3 regions of the Hydrogenophaga crocea genome follow, and region 1 is predicted to be linked to each of the others. Evidence: predicted binding sites of a transcription regulator. Region 1 holds the regulator's gene; each other region holds the start of a gene.

Region 1 (5,712 bases):
CTCGGCCTCGATGGCGACGACCTGGTGGTGAACGTGCAGGGCGACGAACCCCTGATCGAGCCCGCGCTGATCGGCGCGGTGGCCGAGAAGCTGCGCGCGCACCCCGGCTGCGCCATGAGCACCGCGGCCCATGCGATCGAGCGCCGCGACGACTGGCTCAACCCCAATGTGGTCAAGGTGGTGCTCGATCGCGACGGCATTGCGCACTACTTCAGCCGTGCCCCCATCCCCTGGTGGCGCGATGGCATGGCCCAGGGTGATGGCCTGCCCTCGCCCGCACCGTTGCGGCACGTCGGCATCTATGCCTACCGCGCAGCCTTCCTGCGCCGCTTTCCCGGCCTGCCCGTGGCGCCCACCGAGCGGCTCGAGTCGCTCGAGCAGCTGCGGGCCATGTGGCACGGCGAGCGCATCGCCGTGCACCTGAGCGCGCACGCGCCGGGCCCGGGCGTGGACACGCCGCAAGACCTCGAGCGCGTGCGCGCCCTCTTCGCCGCGCGCTGAGGCCTGCAGCCCCGGCGCGGCGTAAGGCTGTGTCAGGGGGCGCATGCTATCCTCGCCCGGTTACCCCCGGCGCCCATGCCCAGGGGCGTCGCCCGAGGCAAGCGACGACGCGATTCAAACTCTGAAAAGGAAACCGATGAGACTGATTCTGTTGGGCCCACCGGGGGCTGGCAAAGGAACGCAGGCGGCGTTCATCTGCCAGAAGTTCGGCATCCCCCAGATCTCCACGGGCGACATGCTGCGCGCGGCCGTCAAGGCCGGCACGCCGCTGGGCCTGCAGGCCAAGGCCGTGATGGACGCGGGCGCGCTCGTGAGCGACGACCTGATCATCAACCTCGTGAAGGAACGCATCGCCCAGCCCGACTGCGCGAACGGCTTCCTCTTCGACGGCTTCCCGCGCACCATCCCGCAGGCCGACGCCATGAAGGCCGCGGGCGTCAAGCTCGACTACGTGCTCGAGATCGATGTGCCCTTCGACGCCATCATCGAGCGCATGAGCGGCCGCCGCTCGCACCCGGCTTCGGGCCGCACCTACCACGTCAAGTTCAACCCGCCCAAGGCCGAAGGCAAGGACGACGTGACCGGCGAGCCCCTGATCCAGCGCGACGACGACAAGGAAGAGACCGTCAAGAAGCGCCTCGAGGTGTACAGCGCACAGACCCGCCCGCTGGTGGACTACTACCGCCAATGGGCGCAGAACGACGCCGCCGCCGCGCCCAAGTACCGTGCCATCAGTGGCGTGGGCAGCGTGGAAGACATCACCGCGCGCGCGCTGCAGGCCCTGTCGGCCTGAACCCGCCCCGCGCCAGCGCAAGCCCCGCCCCGGCGGGGCTTTTTCATGCGCGCCCGGCTCAGGCCGGGCTCGAACGCAGTCCGTAGGTCTTGTCGCCCACGAACAGGTACTCGACGCGCAGCACCGGCTCACCGCGTTCGCCCTGGAAGGTGAAGCCCACCATCGCGATGCTGTCGCCCACCTTCACCTCGCTCACCTGCCACTGGTTCATGCGGAAGATGGGCGCGAGCTCGATCTGCCAGCGCCTGTCCTTGCGCGTGGGCACCACCGCGCGGCGCAGCAGACCCGCGCCGTCCACGCCTGCGGTCTGCGCGGGCAACGGCCGCTGCGCGAGCGCAGCCGGCACGGCCAGGCCCTCGGGCACTTCGAGCACCAACTCGGCATGCGGGTTGCGCCAGGCCGCCTGCACGACGCGGCCTTCGAGGTAGATCGGGCGGTCCTGATCGAAGCTGCTCCAGCCGTGGTGGGCGCGGGCCAGGCCGGCCACGCTGCCCAGGGCGAGCGCGCCACCGGCCTGCAGCAGGTTTCTGCGGTGCATGAGGGTCTCCTTCGTCGAGCGGTTCACACGTAGCCGATCCAGCGGCCGCAGGTGATGACCAGCAGCCACAACAGCGTGGACACCGCCATCAGCGCGCGCGCCGGACCGTCGAGGCGCTGCAGCGAGCCGCGCGCATGGAACAGGCCCGCGTTGCAGGCGGCCACCGCGATCAGCGCCATCTTGGCTGTGAACACGCGGTTGGCCAACAGTTCCTGCGGCATGGTGGCGAACATCACCAGGCCGCTCACCGCGCACAGCGAGAAGCCCGCCACCGCGATCGACAGACCCAGGCGGGCCAGCGGTTCGGCCGGCAGGGCCGGACCGAAGCCCCAGACCCGCGCCTCGATCAGCACCAGATTGCCCAGCAGCAAAGCGATGCCCACGATGTGGGCCACCTCGAGCATGGGATAGGCCCAGGGGTGCGAGGCCAGCGCGGCGAACATGGCTCAGCCCGGCAGCAGGTCGAGCGCCAGCGCCCAACGCGCCTTCACGGGCGACAGCCCGTCAAGCGCCTCGAAGGCCTGCGCGGGATGGCCCACCAGGGGCGCGCCGCTGCGCGTGGCCAGCACCACGCGCACACCGGCGTCGCGCGCGGCCCGCAAGGCCTGCAGCAGGTGCTGGTGCACCGAACCATTGCCGGTGCCGGCCACCACCAGCCCCTGCACCCCGGCCGCACACAGCGCCTCGACCTGCCAGGCGCCAGCGTCGGCATGGCTGTCGATCCAGGCCACACGCGGCAGCGCCGCGGCCGCGAGGAAGGCCGCGCAGCGCGGCCCGTGGCGGCCTTCGGCGGGCCAGTCGCGGAAGCGCCGCACGCGGCCCTCTTCCACCTGGGCGATCGCGCCCGCGTCGCCCGAGTCGAAAGGATCGGTGCGGTAAGGGTGCTGCTTGGCCACTTCGAACGCGCCGTGCACCCGGCCCGCGCACACCACGGTCACGCCGCGCGCGCCCGGGTGCGCGGCCACCGCGAGCGCATCGCTGAGGTTCTGCGGACCGTCGGGCGACACCGCGGTGGCGGGGCGCATGGCACAGGTGAGCACCACGGGCTTGGACGGCACCAGCAGGGTCTGCAGCAGGTAGGCGGTTTCCTCGAGCGTGTCGGTGCCGTGCGTGACCACCACGGCCTGCACCTGCGGATCGTGCAGCAACGCCTGCACGCGCCGCACCAGCGCCTGCAGCTCGGCCAGGCGCATGTCCTTGCTGTCGATTTGGGCCACCTGCTCGAAGCGGATGTCCAGCCCGGCCAGCGCCGGCAGCCCCGCTGCCAGGTCCTCCACGCGCACCTGGCCCGCCTCGTAGCCGACGTTGTCGCCGGCCTGCCGGGCCCGGCCGGCGATGGTGCCGCCCATGCCCAGCACCACGAACCGGGCGGTGGAATCTTCACGTGCCACTTGCGTCATCCTCGATAACTGGTTAAAAATACAGGCACTGGATACCCGAACAGTATCCGAACACCGACCGCGAGGCCCCATGCAAGACACCGCTGCCAGCCCCAAGCTCACCGCCCGCCAGCAACAGATCCTGTCGCTGATCCAGAGCACCATCGCCCGCACCGGCGCGCCACCCACGCGTGCCGAGATCGCGGCCGAGCTGGGCTTCAAGTCGGCCAATGCGGCCGAAGAGCACCTGCAGGCGCTCGCGCGCAAAGGCGTGATCGAGCTCGTGAGCGGCACCTCGCGCGGCATCCGGCTGCGCCGTGCCGACCTGCAGAGTATCAATGAGTCGCGCGAGCGCCAGATGGCCCTGCCCCTGCCCGGCCTCGCCCAGCTCGTGCTGCCCCTGATCGGCCGTGTGGCCGCGGGCTCGCCCATCCTTGCCCAGGAACATGTCGACCAGACCTACGCGGTCGAACCCGGCCTGTTCCAGCGCACGCCCGACTACCTGCTGCGCGTGCGCGGCATGTCCATGCGCGACGTCGGCATCCTCGACGGCGACCTGCTTGCGGTCGCGGCCACGCGCGAGGCGCGCAACGGCCAGATCGTCGTGGCCCGGCTCGGCGACGACGTGACCGTGAAGCGCTACATGCGCTTGCGCGACCACATCGAATTGCACGCCGAGAACCCCGACTACCCCACCATCGTGGTCGAGCCCGGCGAACCCTTCGAGATCGAAGGCTTGGCCGTGGGCCTGATCCGCAACAGCTTCCAGAACTGACCCGACCGGGTCCACGCCACCGTTGCGGGTGGCGGGCGTTGGGCCCTCACCCCGGTGAGCGGCACAACCCCGCGACGGCGGCTTCCACGATCAATCCTGCCTGTGTTCAACCCCGAAAGGCGTTTCACATGGGACTGTTCTTCCAATCCAGCAGCTGGCGCAAACCCCTGCAGCTCATCGAATGCTGGCTGCCCGAGCCTTCGCTCACGGGCCGCAGCGCGGCGCTGAGCCTGGCGCAGGCCGCCACGCCCACGCCCGCGGTGCGCCGCTTCGCGCGCGCGGGCTGGCTCGGCCGGCCCGCGGCCAACGAGTCGCTGGCGCGTGGCCGTCACGACGGCCGCGTGGCCCTCGCGGGCCGCATCGACGAGGTGTGCCGCGAACTCGATCGCCTGGCCGACCGCGAAGCCCAGGGCCGACGCCGATTGGCGCGCTGAGCGCGCGGGCTACATCCGGAAGCACCTTGGCGCCCTGGGGCGGCCGAAGGGTCATGAAGCGCGCGGGCACAATAAGCGCCCATGAACATCGTGATCCTCGACGACTACCAGGACGCCGTCCGCAAGCTGCAATGCGCTGAGAAACTCGAGGCCTATCCCGCCAAGGTCTTCACCAACACCGTGAAGGGGGTGGGCCAGTTGTCGGTCCGCCTGCGCGACGCCGACATCGTCGTGCTGATCCGCGAACGCACCCACATCACGCGGCAACTGGTCGACAAGTTGCCGCGGCTCAAGCTCATCGCCCAGACCGGTCGCGTGGGCAGCCACATCGACGTGGCGGCCTGCACCGAGCGCGGCATCGCCGTGGCCGAGGGTGTGAGCTCGCCTGTGGCCACGGCCGAACTCACCTGGGCCCTGGTGATGGCCGCCATGCGGCGCATTCCGCAGTACGTGTCCAACCTCAAGCACGGGGCCTGGCAGCAGTCAGGCCTCAAGTCGTCGGCCATGCCCGCCAACTTCGGGGTCGGCATGGTGTTGCGCGGCAAGACGCTGGGCATCTGGAGCTACGGCCGCATCGGCTCCATCGTGGCCGGCTACGGCCGCGCCTTCGGCATGCGCGTGGTGGTGTGGGGCTCGGAAGAATCGCGCGCCCGCGCCCTGGCCGACGGCCACGACGTGGCCACGAGCAAGGAAGGTTTCTTCGAAAGTTGCGACGTGCTGAGCCTGCACCTGCGGCTGAGCGAGCGCAGCATGGGCTGTGTGAAGCTCGACGACCTGCAGCGCATGAAGCCCACGGCGCTGATCGTGAACACCTCGCGCGCCGAGATCATCGAGCCCGAGGCCCTGCTGGCTGCGCTCAACCGGGGCCGACCGGGCATGGCGGCGGTCGATGTCTTCGAGTCCGAACCCATCCTGCAGGGCCATGCGCTGCTGCGGCTCGAGAACTGCATCTGCACGCCGCACATCGGCTACGTGGAGCAGGAGAACTACGAGACCTTCTTCAACTCGGCCTTCGACAACGTGGTGAACTTCATCAAAGGCACGCCGACGAACATCGTCAACCCGGGCGCCCTGCAGGTCCGGCGCTGACCGGCCGCGCGCTCAGCGCGCGGGGTCGTCGCTGGAGCCGCCGTTGCGGTCGCTGTCGCGGCGCTGAACCGGCGGAATGTTGTCCAGGATCTCGAAGTCGATCATGCTTTCGCCCTCGCGGAACGCGCGGCTGCGGCCCGCCGTGGGTTCGACCGGCACGTCGACCTCGGGCAGCGAGGCCTCGAACTGCGATTCGATCTCGA
Region 2 (5,712 bases), 950 kb from region 1:
GGCGGCCGATGACGCCGTAGATCACGGCGTAGGTGGTGCCGGCCTGCGCGGCGCCGATCAGCACGCCGGTGGTGAGCGCGAAGCCGAGGGTGGAGGTGGACAGCGCCATGCCCGCCAGCCCCAGGCCGTAGAGCCCCGCGCAGACGATGAGCACGCGGAAGGCGCCGAAGCGGTCGGCCGCCATGCCCGCGAAGATGCCGAACAGGCCCCAGGCGATGTTCTGCACGGCCAGCGCGAAGGCGAAGGTTTCGCGCGTCCAGCCCTGGGCCTGGGTGATGGGCTGCAGCCACAGGCCGAAGCCGTGGCGGATGCCCATGGAGAGGGTGACGATGAGGGCACCGCAGGCGAGCACCTGGGCGGCGGAAAGGGGGCGGTGCGTGGACATCCCGGCACTCTAGCCGGAATGGCTGCCCCTGTCGGGCCCGGGGCTGCACCGCGGTCTTGAAAGTTCCGCACGGGATTGTGTCGCGGCGCGCATCGGTGACGCGTGGGCGACAGGATCGAGCGGCTCAGCGCAGCTCGAGCCGCACGAAATGCGGCGCCACCAGCCGCAGGCCGTCGAGCGTGCCCAGGTTCACCACGCTGGTGGCCACGAGGTGCAGCGTGCGGCCTTTGAGCGATTCGAGTGGCTGTGCATCGGCCGGCTGCGCGCTGGAGACGTCGGCCAGCGCGCGGAATTCGCGAACGTATTCGCTGGCGGCGCCGGACGCGGCGGGCCGCTGCTCGTGGAAATCCTTGCGCAGGCCGGGGTCGGTCTGCAGCGCCATGAAAGCGCCGTCGCACAGGCCGTCGGCGGGCACGGTCGCGGTGCAAGCGCGTGAGGCGAACAGTTCGTACGACGCGGGCGAAGGCGGTTCGGCCGTGGCACCCGACGAGTAGGGATGGAACATGGCGTTGCGGCGGTCACCGCTGCGCACCTCCTGCAGCCATTCGTGCGCCAGCGAGGCGCCGATCTGCAGGCTGCCCTGGGTTGGATCGTTGAAGCGCACCACGAGCCGGAACGGCGCGGCTTTCAGGCGCAGCACGCCGTCGCGCGGCAATGCGCTGCGCTGGCCTCCCTGCTCGATGAAGACCTGGTAGCCCAGGCCCGGACGGCGTTTCGCAGCGTCGAGCATCACGCCCTCGGCCCAGGTGGCCAGGGCGGTGTCGCCGCTTTCGAGCGCGCCCTGGTACAGGCTGTAGCGCATCACGGGCGGCGGCGCGGGGGCGCGGTCGTTGAACGGCAGCGGGTCGGCGCCGCGCTCGAGCAGGGCCTGGGCGAGCGGCCGCTTGCCCATCAGCGCGGCGGCCTGCAGCGGGGTCATGAGCGCGCCGGGCGCGCCGTCGGGCGAGGCGCCGCGCGCGATCAGCAGATCGGTGAGCGCGTCGTTCTCACGCAGGATGGCGCTGGTCAGCAGGGTATTGGCGCTGCCGCGCCAGGTGCTGTCGAGCGCGTCGATGCGCGCACCGCGCCCGCTCAGCTCGTCGAGCCAGGCGGCAAAGGTGGGGCCGTCGAGCACGGCGCTGGCCACGTCGAGCGGGCAGCCCAGGGGTGTGCAGCGGTTGGGGTCGGCGCCGCGGTCGAGCAGGGCGCGCACGGCGGCCAGGTCGCGCCGCTGCACGGCGCGCACCAGGGGCGTGGTGTCGTCGCCGAAGCGGGTGTTGGCATCGAGCCCCGCGGGCAGCGCGGCGATTTGCGCGGCCTGGCGTGTGTCCCAGAACGCGGCCTGGGTGCGCGCCTGGGCGTCTGCCAGCAGCTGGTCGGGGTGTGGCAGCCGGCCCTGTTGCACCATGCGCGCGGCCCAGGCCTCGAAGGCCGGCCCGGGGTCGAGCGCCAGCGTGGCGGGCGTTCGGGCCACGAGCTCCACCACCACCCAACCCGGGCCGGCGTTGTTGGGCAGCGGCGCCTCGATGGGGGCCGAGCGTGTGCCCGGCACCAGCAGATCGCGCAGGGCACGGCGCACCGGCGGCACCGGCTCGACCAGGTTGGCCGCCTGCCGGGTGGTGACGCTGCGCGCCAGGCCGCTGAAGCTGGCCAGCCGTGCCTGGCCCAGGCTGGGGTAGATGGCGGCCCGGTACTCGAAGGCCTGGCTCCCCGCGCTGTGCCGGGCGGCCACCAGCAAGGCCTGCCACTGCGCCGGCGACCGGGCCGGGGCCGGCTGGCCCGCCGCGGCCGGGGGCGCGGCGGTCTGCGCCCACAACGCCCCGGTGGGCAGCGCCGCCAGCAGCGCCAGAAGGAGGGCGGGGGCGGCGGCCCGGAGCCGGCGGCGGCGGGCGCCGGGGCAGGCGGTGGCGTGCGGGGTCAGGGGCATGGCGAAGGCGCGGAGCGGTGGAGGCAGCGGTCCGATTGTTGCGCCGCAAGCCCGCTGCGCGATGGTCTGTATGGGCATCCAGTGGTTTGCGCCATCCACCCCTACAATCCGCGCCCATGGCAAGCACCCCATCCACCTATTCCGAAGGCTCCATCCGCGTCCTCAAGGGGCTGGAGCCGGTCAAGCAGCGGCCGGGCATGTACACCCGCACCGACAACCCGCTGCACATCATCCAGGAGGTGCTGGACAACGCGGCCGACGAGGCCCTGGCGGGGTTCGGCAAGAAGATCAAGGTCACGCTGCACACCGACGGTTCGGTGAGCGTGGAAGACGAAGGCCGCGGCATTCCCTTCGGCCTGCACCCCGAAGAAAAGGCCCCCGTGGTCGAGCTGGTGTTCACCCGGCTGCACGCGGGCGGCAAGTTCGACAAGGGCAAGGGCGGCGCGTACAGCTTCTCGGGCGGCCTGCACGGCGTGGGCGTGAGCGTGACCAACGCACTGTCGCAGCGCCTGGAGGTGATCAGCTTCCGCGATGGCCAGGTGGCGCGTCTGGCCTTTTCGGGCGGCGACGTGATCGAGCCGCTGGCCGTGGCCGCGCGCGGCGAGGGCGACCGCAAGCAGGGCACCACGGTGCGCGCCTGGCCCGACGCGAAGTACTTCGAGTCGGCCGCGCTGCCCATGAACGAGCTGGTGCACCTGCTGCGCAGCAAGGCCGTGCTCATGCCCGGCGTGACCATGCAGCTCGTGGTCGAGAAGACCCGGGACGTGCAGACCTGGCAGTACAAGGGCGGCCTGCGCGACTACCTGCAGCAAACGCTCACCGCCGATCCGGTGATTCCCATGTTCGAGGGCGAGGGCTACGCCGAAAGCGGGCACGACAGCTTCGCCGAGGGCGAGGGCGCGGCCTGGTGCGTGGCCTTCACCGAAGACGGCGCTCCGGTGCGCGAGAGCTACGTCAACCTGATCCCCACCAGCGCCGGCGGCACGCACGACAGCGGCCTGCGCGACGGCCTGTTCCAGGCCGTCAAGGGCTTCATCGAGCTGCACGCGCTGCTGCCCAAGGGCGTGAAGCTGCTGCCCGAAGACGTGTTCGCGCGCGCCAGCTACGTGCTGAGCGCCAAGGTGCTCGACCCGCAGTTCCAGGGCCAGATCAAGGAGCGCCTGAACTCGCGCGACGCGGTGCGCCTGGTGTCGAGCTACGTGCGCCCCGCGCTCGAGCTCTGGCTCAACCAGCACGTGGAGCACGGCAAGAAGCTCGCCGAGCTCGCCATCAAGGCCGCGCAGACGCGCCAGCGCGCGGGCCAGAAGGTGGAGAAGCGCAAGGGCAGCGGCGTGGCCGTGCTGCCCGGCAAGCTCACCGACTGCGAGAGCCGCGACCTCGGCCACAACGAGATCTTTCTGGTCGAGGGCGATTCGGCCGGCGGCAGCGCCAAGATGGGCCGCGACAAGGAATGCCAGGCCATCCTGCCGCTGCGCGGCAAGGTGCTCAACACCTGGGAGGTCGAGCGCGACCGCCTGTTCGCCAACAACGAGATCCACGACATCGCGGTGGCTATCGGCGTCGACCCGCACGGCCCCAACGACACGCCCGACCTGAGCGGCCTGCGCTACGGCAAGGTCTGCATCCTGTCGGACGCCGACGTGGACGGGTCGCACATCCAGGTGCTGCTGCTCACGCTGTTCTTCCGCCACTTCCCCAAGCTGATCGAGGCCGGCCACGTGTACGTGGCGCGCCCGCCGCTGTTTCGCGTGGACATTCCCGCGCGCGGCAAGAAGCCCGCGGCCAAGGTGTACGCGCTCGACGACGGCGAGCTGCAGGCCATCCTGGACAAAGCCGCCAAGGAAGGCGTGCCCGCCGACAAATGCCAGGTGAGCCGCTTCAAGGGCCTGGGCGAGATGAGCGCCGAGCAGCTCTGGGACACCACGCTCAACCCCGACACGCGCCGCCTGCTGCCCGTCACCCTGGGCGCGCACGACTTCGCGACCACCGAAGCGCGCATCACCCAGCTCATGGGCAAAGGCGAAGCCGCCGCCCGCCGCGAACTCATGGAACTCCACGGTGACGCCGTGGAGGTGGACATCTGATGACCGACGAGACCACCCCCGAACTGCCCCTGGCGACGGCCGAGCCCGACGACAGCCTGGCCGCCTACGCGCAGCGCGCCTACCTCGAGTACGCGCTCTCCGTGGTGAAGGGCCGCGCCCTGCCCGACGTGTGCGACGGCCAGAAGCCGGTGCAGCGCCGCATCCTCTACAGCATGGACCGCATGGGCCTGAGCTACGGCGGGCCCAACAACAACACGCCCGCGCGCCCCGTGAAGAGCGCGCGCGTGGTGGGCGACGTGCTCGGCCGCTTCCACCCGCACGGCGACCAGGCCGCCTACGACGCGCTGGTGCGCATGGCGCAGGACTTTGCACAGCGCTACCCGCTGATCGACGGCCAGGGCAACTTCGGCTCGCGCGACGGCGACGGCGCCGCGGCCATGCGCTACACCGAGGCGCGGCTGGCCAAGATCAGCACGCTGCTGCTCGACGAGATCGACATGGGCACGGTCGACTTCGTGCCCAACTACGACGGCTCCACCACCGAGCCCCGGCAGTTGCCCGCGCGCCTGCCCTTCAACCTGCTCAACGGCGCGAGCGGCATCGCCGTGGGCCTGGCCACCGAGGTGCCCAGCCACAACCTGCGCGAGGTGGCCGATGCCTGCGTGGCGCTGGTGAAGAACCCCAAGCTGGGCGACGACGAGCTGTTCGCCCTGATCCCCGGCCCCGACTACCCGGGCGGCGGCCAGATCATCAGCCCCGCGGGCGACATCGCCGACGCCTACCGCACGGGCCGCGGCAGCCTCAAGGTGCGCGCGCGCTGGAAGATCGAAGACCTCGCGCGCGGCCAGTGGCAGCTCGTGGTCACCGAACTGCCGCCGGGCACGAGTTCGCAGAAGGTGCTCGAAGAGATCGAGGAGCTCACCAACCCCAAGGTCAAGGCCGGCAAGAAGGCGCTCACGCAGGAGCAGAACCAGCTCAAGGCCAGCGTGCTCGCGGTGCTCGACGGCGTGCGCGACGAGTCGAGCAAGGACGCGCCGGTGCGCCTGGTGTTCGAGCCCAAGAGCAGCCGCATCGAGCAGCAGGAGCTCATCACGCAGCTGCTCGCGCACACCAGCCTGGAGACCTCGGCGCCGATCAACCTCACGGTGATCGGGCTCGACGGCCGGCCGGTGCAGAAATCGCTGCGCCAGATGCTGCTCGAGTGGATCGAGTTCCGCCAGACCACCATCACGCGGCGTTCGCAGCACCGGCTCGACAAGGTGCTCGACCGCATCCACATCCTCGAAGGCCGGCAGCTCGTGCTGCTCAACATCGACGAGGTGATCCGCATCATCCGCCACAGCGACGAGCCCAAGTCCGCGCTGATCGAGGCCTTC
Region 3 (5,712 bases), 120 kb from region 1:
CCAGCAGCTCGGGCGGAAAGCGCTGCGACAGCAGCAGGCGCGAACGCAGCCGCTGCTCGGCGCTTTCGGCGAGCTCGAAGCCGCAGTCGCGCAAGGGCCGGCCCACGCGCGTGGCGGTGAGCACGTCGTGCAGCGGTTTGCGCGAGCGCCGGTGCAGGCGCGCATCGCCCACCGCCACCAGCGGCACGGCGCACAACCGGCCGCTTTCGCGCAGGCGGTGCAGGTGCAGCTCGTCGTCGAGCGCGCGGCGCTGCACCACGCCCAGCCAGCAGCGGCCGATGAAGTGCTGCAGCAGCCAGCGCGCGATCGCGTCGCAGGCGCTTTGCGGCGCATGCCGTGCGGGCATGGCGATGGCCAGGCATTCGGGCAGCGCGGCGCCGTCGATGTCGTGCGGCGCCAGCCGGTACGTGCCCTTGGGCGAGCGCCGGCGCAGGCGCGTGATGAACTCGCACAGGTGGCCATAAGCCTCGCGCGAGGTGGCCAGCAGCACCAGCGCGAAGCGGCCGTGCACCGGGTCGTCGACCTCGAAGCGGCTGCCGATCAGCAGCGGCAGGCCGCGCTCCTTCGCGGCCACGTGCGCGCGCACCACGCCGGCCAGGGTGCAGTCGTCGGTGATGGCGAGCGCGCTGTAGCCGAGTTCGTGCGCGCGCGCCACCAGCTCCTCGGGGTGGCTCGCGCCCTGCAGGAACGAGAAGTTGGAGAGGCAGCACAGCTCGGCGTACGCCGGCAGGGTGGCGGGGGCATCCATCGGGGGCCTCAGGCGAAAAAGCCGTGCAGGTACCAAGCCGGTGCCGCGCCGTCGGTGGCACGGGTCTGGAACACCCACAACAGGCCCGCGCGCGCGGAAAACGCCAGCCAGTAGTCGCGCACCACCAGGTGCATGCGGCCCCGCGATTCTTCGCGGTCCCACCAGCCGCCTTCCACCCGCTGCGGTCCGAGCAACAGGCGCAGTTCGTCGAAGTACACCGGGCGGTTGCCACGCACCACGAGCTTGAGCGGCTCGGGCAGCAGAAAACCCGGCTGCGGGGTGTCGGTGAGCGGCACCGCCTGGCGCGGCAGTGGCCGATCGGCGGGCTGCCAGCGGCACATGGCTTCGGGACGGTGGTCGGCCACGGGCACGGGGCGCAGCACGCGCTGCTCGCCCAGCCGCGCGGCGATGCGCTCGAGCACCCGCGGCAAGGCCTCGCCGCCCTGCGCCGCGCCGGGCGTGGGCGGCAGCAGGTCGGTGCTGGTCTCGACCAGGGGGCGCACCTCGTCGGCCCGCAGCCACAACTCGCCCACAGGCGCCTGCAGCTGCACGTGCGCCAGGTGCTCGGCCAGCAGGCGCGCCAGGTGCTCGACGTCGCGCGTGGGCTGCGCGGTGCGCACGCCCAGGGCGTCTTCGGGACCGACCTCGCGCGAACGCATCGCGTCGTGCGCCCAGCGCAGCGTGAAGGCCAGCACCCCGCTGCGCCGCGCGAACAGCCAACCCGCCAGCTGCATCAGCAGGCGGCGCGCCCCGAACACCAGGGCGCCGGCCTCGTCCACGCGCGACGGCAGCTCCAGGCGGGCCTCGAACACCTCGGGCGCGACCAGCCAGCCATGGGCCTCGTGGGCCTCGCCATACAACTGGTCGAGCGCATGCAAGAGGGCCTGATCGAAACGGCGTCCGAGCGCGGCGCGCGGGCGGCGGCGCAGCTCGCCCAGGGTGCGGCAGCCGGTCTGCGCCAGGGCCTGGGCGTGCGGGCGCGCCGCGCTCAGCACGGACAACGGCAAGGCATCGAGCGCTGGCGCGAGTGTGCGGCCGTCGAGCTCGCCCCGGCCGGCTCGCGCCAGGGCCAGCGCAGCCAGGCCGTTGGGCCCCCAGGCCATGGCCTCGGCCCCGAGCTGCGCGGCCTCGCTCTGCACGCGTGCGCGCAAGGCCGCGCGGCCACCGAACAGGCGCACGCTCGCCGACAACTCGACCAGCACGGCCTCGTCGACCAGCGCCACCCGCGGCGTGTACCCCAGGGCCCAGAGCCCGAGCGCGCGCTGGGTGGCCTCAGTGCAGGACGGGCTCGGACACAGGGCGCACCACCACACGTGCGGGCTCCGTCGAAGGCCTTGGCAGCGGCCACAGCCGCGGCGGCAACACGGCCGCCAACCCGGGCGGCACCACCTGCAGGCGCAACGGCCGCGCCAGCGGCGGCCCTTTGCGCTTGAGCAACTCGAGTTCAATGCCCCAATCGGGCTGCGCCCGGGTCTTCAGGCGCAAGGGTGCGGGCGAGGCCTGGTGCGCGGCCTGGGCCGGCCGGCAGATGAACACGGGCGCGTCGTGCTCGGCTGCGAGCACCTGCAGGCGGCGCAGTTGCGGTCCGCGCGCCTGCGGCAACCAGGCCAGCACCGCGCCGCCGGTGCGGGCCTTGATCAGCTGCTCGGTGCTCCACAGGCGCTCGGCCGGTGCCCGGGCCTGCAGCCAGACCAGTTGCCGCGCCGGCAGGCCCCAGGCCACCAGCCCGGGCAGGTGCGGCGGGTGCGGCGGCCCGACCAGCAGCAGCTCCCGGCCTTCGCGGGCCAGGCTGGCCAGCACGGGCGCCAGCAGGCGCCACTCGGTGCCGCCATCGGGCTCGCCCAGGATTTCGGTGAGGGCGTGTGCGGGCCAGCCGCCCCCGGGCAGCACGGCGTCGAGCGGCGCAAAACCGCTGGACCAGGTGCGCCGCACGGCCGCGTCGAGCTGATTGGCCGACCAGACGCCGGCGGGCCAGGCAGGGGCCACGGACGCAGAAGGCTTCAAAACGGCCAGGGACATGGTGTCCTCCGGCGCGGTGGCTGGATCATGGAATCCTCACGATACTGTATTTATTTACAGTATAAAGAGTTCACGCAGCCGGAAAGCAAAAAAGCCCTCGAACCTTTCGATTCGAGGGCTTTCGCAATAAATGGTCGGCGTGGCGGGATTCGAACTCGCGACCCCTTGCACCCCATGCAAGTGCGCTACCAGGCTGCGCTACACGCCGACAAGCCTCGCATTATAGCCTGCGAAAAAGGCCGTTTTCAGGGAGTCAGGCGCAGAAGTTCGCGAATTTCGAGCAACTCGCGCCGCACCTCGCTCACGAGCGAAGTCGGGACCACCGGCGCGGCCACCGTGGCCGACACCACCACCGTGTCGTCCTCGTGGATGACGGCGTCGAGATCGATCACATCGATGGCCTCGTCCTCGTCGTCGCGGCGGCGCTTCTCGTCGCGTTCGGTCTGGGCCAGTTCCTGCAACTTGTTGCGCGCCCCGCTGATGGTGAAGCCCTGTTCGTACAGCAGCTCGCGGATGCGACGGATCATCAACACCTCGTGGTGCTGGTAATAGCGCCGGTTGCCCCGGCGCTTCATGGGGCGCAGCTGAGTGAACTCCTGCTCCCAGTAGCGCAGCACGTGCGGCTTGACGCCACAGAGCTCGCCCACCTCACCGATGGTGAAGTAGCGCTTGGCGGGAATCGGGGGGAGAGAATTCTCCATGTAAATCAAGGCGGTAGAAACCGAACCTTGAATTTACTCTAAGTGCCGGCCAACCGGAGGGGGGTATGCCGGTTTTCGTGAGATATGTTGCAGCCAGACTCCAGGCGGCCGAGCAGCGGCGATCAATCGCCGATGACCGCCGCCTGCACCTGCTCCTTGAGCTTGGGGCTGGCGTGGAAGGTGACCACGCGGCGTGCCTCGATGGCCACGGGCTCGCCGGTGCGCGGATTGCGGCCGGGACGGGCCGCCTTGGTGCGGATCTGGAAATTGCCGAAGCCGGAGATCTTCACGTCGGTCCCGTTGACCAGGCTCTCGGTGATGAGGTCGAAGAAAGCGTCGATCATGTCCTTGGACTCACGCTTGTTCAGACCGATCTGGTCGAACAGCAGCTCGGCCAGTTGCGCCTTCGTGAGGGCCGGGGTTTCGAGGCTTTCGACAGCCAGTTCCATTCTTCGATCTCCTTGCTTGCGACGGGCCGGGTTCAGGTGCGCAGGCGCGCGCCGGTGCGCTGTTGCAGCGCCGCCAGTGCCGCGGCCACCGTGGCCTCGATCTGTTCTTCGGTCAGTGTAGCGTCGTCGCGGTTGAGCACGAGGCGCACCGCGAGGCTCTTCTCGTCGGCGGCCAGGTTGCCCGCGGGCGCGCCTTTCTTGGGCCGGTAGACATCGAACAGCACCGCGTCGCGCAGCCACTCGCCGCCCGCGGCGCGGATGGCCGACAGCACCGCGTCGTGCGTCACCGACTCGTTCACCACCAGGGCCAGGTCGCGCTCGACCGGCTGGTGGCGGCTCACGCCCTGGAACACGGGCACGGGACGGGCCAGCACCGCGTCGAGTTCAAGTTCGAACAGCACGGGGGCGCTGGGCAAGTCGTAGGCCTGGCGCCAGCGCGGATGCAGTTCGCCCACATGGCCGATGCAGCGGCCATCGAGCCAGACGGCGGCGCAACGGCCCGGGTGCATCGCGGGGTGCTCGGCGGCGCGGAACTCGGCGCGGCGCGGCGCGAGCAGCGCCTCGACATCGCCTTTGGCGTCGAAGAAGTCGGCCACGCGTTCGGCCTCGCCCCACTGCAAGGCATTGACCGGACCGCCGGCCAGGCCGGCCACGCGCATGGGCTGGTCGAAGCCGGCCACGCTGGTGTCGCTGTCGGCGACCGACGTGTCCTTGCGGAACACGCGGCCGATCTCGAACAGGCGCACGCGCTCCGCGCGGCGGTCGAGGTTGAACTTGAGCGCGGCGATCAGGCTGCCCACGAGCGAGGAGCGCATCACGCTCATCTGGCTCGCGATCGGGTTGAGCAGCTTGATCGGGTCGGCGTTGCCCGCGAGTTCATGCTCCCACCGCGCCTCGACGAAGCTGAAGTTGATGGTTTCCTGGTAGCCCAGCTGCGCGAGCTGGCGGCGCAGCGCGAACGGGCCGCGGCGCGCCTCGGGGCGGATCTTGGCGGTGATGGGCGCCAGCGGCGGCGTGGTCGGCAGCTGCTCGTAGCCGATCAGGCGCACCACCTCTTCGATCAGGTCTTCCTCGATCTGCAGATCGAAGCGGTAGGCCGGCGGCGTGACGGTCACCGTGCCCTCGCCTTCCTGCACCGCCAGGCCCAGGCGACGCAGGGTGTCGGCGCACTGCGCCTGGCTCACGGGCATGCCGATGACCTTGCTCGCGCGCGCCACGCGCAGCGTCACGGGCCTGGGCTGCGGCACATTGACCACGTGGTCGTCGATCGGGCCGGCCTGGCCGCCGCAGATCTCGAGCACGAGGCGCGTGATGTGTTCGATGTGCTCGACCGTGGTCGAGGGATCGACGCCGCGCTCGAAGCGGTGGCCCGCGTCGGTGCTGAAGTTGTAGCGGCGTGAGCGGCCCGCGATGGCCTTGGGCCACCAGAACGCGGCCTCGATGTAGATGTTCTTCGTGTCGTCGGACACCGCGGTGGCGTCGCCGCCCATGATGCCCGCGAGCGACTCCACCGCCTGCTCGTCGGCGATCACGCCGACCTCGGCGTCGACCGTGATGGTGTTGCCGTTGAGCAGCTTGAGCGATTCGCCCGCACGGCCCCAGCGCACCTGCAGGCCGCCGTGGATCTTGTCGAGGTCGAAGATGTGCGAGGGGCGGCCGAACTCGAACATCACGTAGTTGGAGATGTCCACCAGCGGCGAGACGCTGCGCTGGCCGCAGCGCGCCAGTCGTTCCACCATCCAGGCCGGCGTCTGCACCTGCGTGTTCACGCCACGCACCACACGGCCGCTGAACC

What was found. Region 1 encodes LexA, which represses DNA repair genes until DNA is damaged. Its sites were predicted from a motif close to ACTGTATNNNNATACAGT; they were not measured.
Region 2: a site for LexA is predicted at 2,357-2,374, ahead of G9Q37_RS10570 (DNA topoisomerase IV subunit B). Genes of this name have one in related genera too.
Region 3: a site for LexA is predicted at 2,811-2,828, ahead of imuA (translesion DNA synthesis-associated protein ImuA). Genes of this name have one in related genera too.

Annotation. Positions count from the first base shown of each region.
Region 1 is NZ_CP049989.1:1,283,824-1,289,535, reverse strand. It holds gene kdsB (3-deoxy-manno-octulosonate cytidylyltransferase) at 1-501, shown strand, start outside; gene adk (adenylate kinase) at 638-1,294, shown strand; gene G9Q37_RS06310 (DUF6152 family protein) at 1,353-1,832, opposite strand; gene G9Q37_RS06305 (hypothetical protein) at 1,856-2,275, opposite strand; gene G9Q37_RS06300 (asparaginase) at 2,279-3,232, opposite strand; gene lexA (transcriptional repressor LexA) at 3,303-3,986, shown strand; gene G9Q37_RS06290 (hypothetical protein) at 4,115-4,420, shown strand; gene G9Q37_RS06285 (D-2-hydroxyacid dehydrogenase family protein) at 4,502-5,509, shown strand; gene G9Q37_RS21760 (hypothetical protein) at 5,522-5,712, opposite strand, start outside.
Region 2 is NZ_CP049989.1:2,229,142-2,234,853, reverse strand. It holds gene G9Q37_RS10580 (MFS transporter) at 1-385, opposite strand, end outside; gene G9Q37_RS10575 (ankyrin repeat domain-containing protein) at 510-2,291, opposite strand; gene G9Q37_RS10570 (DNA topoisomerase IV subunit B) at 2,408-4,375, shown strand; gene parC (DNA topoisomerase IV subunit A) at 4,375-5,712, shown strand, end outside.
Region 3 is NZ_CP049989.1:1,165,735-1,171,446, reverse strand. It holds gene G9Q37_RS05735 (error-prone DNA polymerase) at 1-748, opposite strand, end outside; gene G9Q37_RS05730 (Y-family DNA polymerase) at 757-2,061, opposite strand; gene imuA (translesion DNA synthesis-associated protein ImuA) at 2,021-2,767, opposite strand; tRNA gene G9Q37_RS05720 (tRNA-Pro) at 2,899-2,975, opposite strand; gene G9Q37_RS05715 (MerR family transcriptional regulator) at 3,013-3,468, opposite strand; gene G9Q37_RS05710 (integration host factor subunit alpha) at 3,591-3,917, opposite strand; gene pheT (phenylalanine--tRNA ligase subunit beta) at 3,950-5,712, opposite strand, start outside.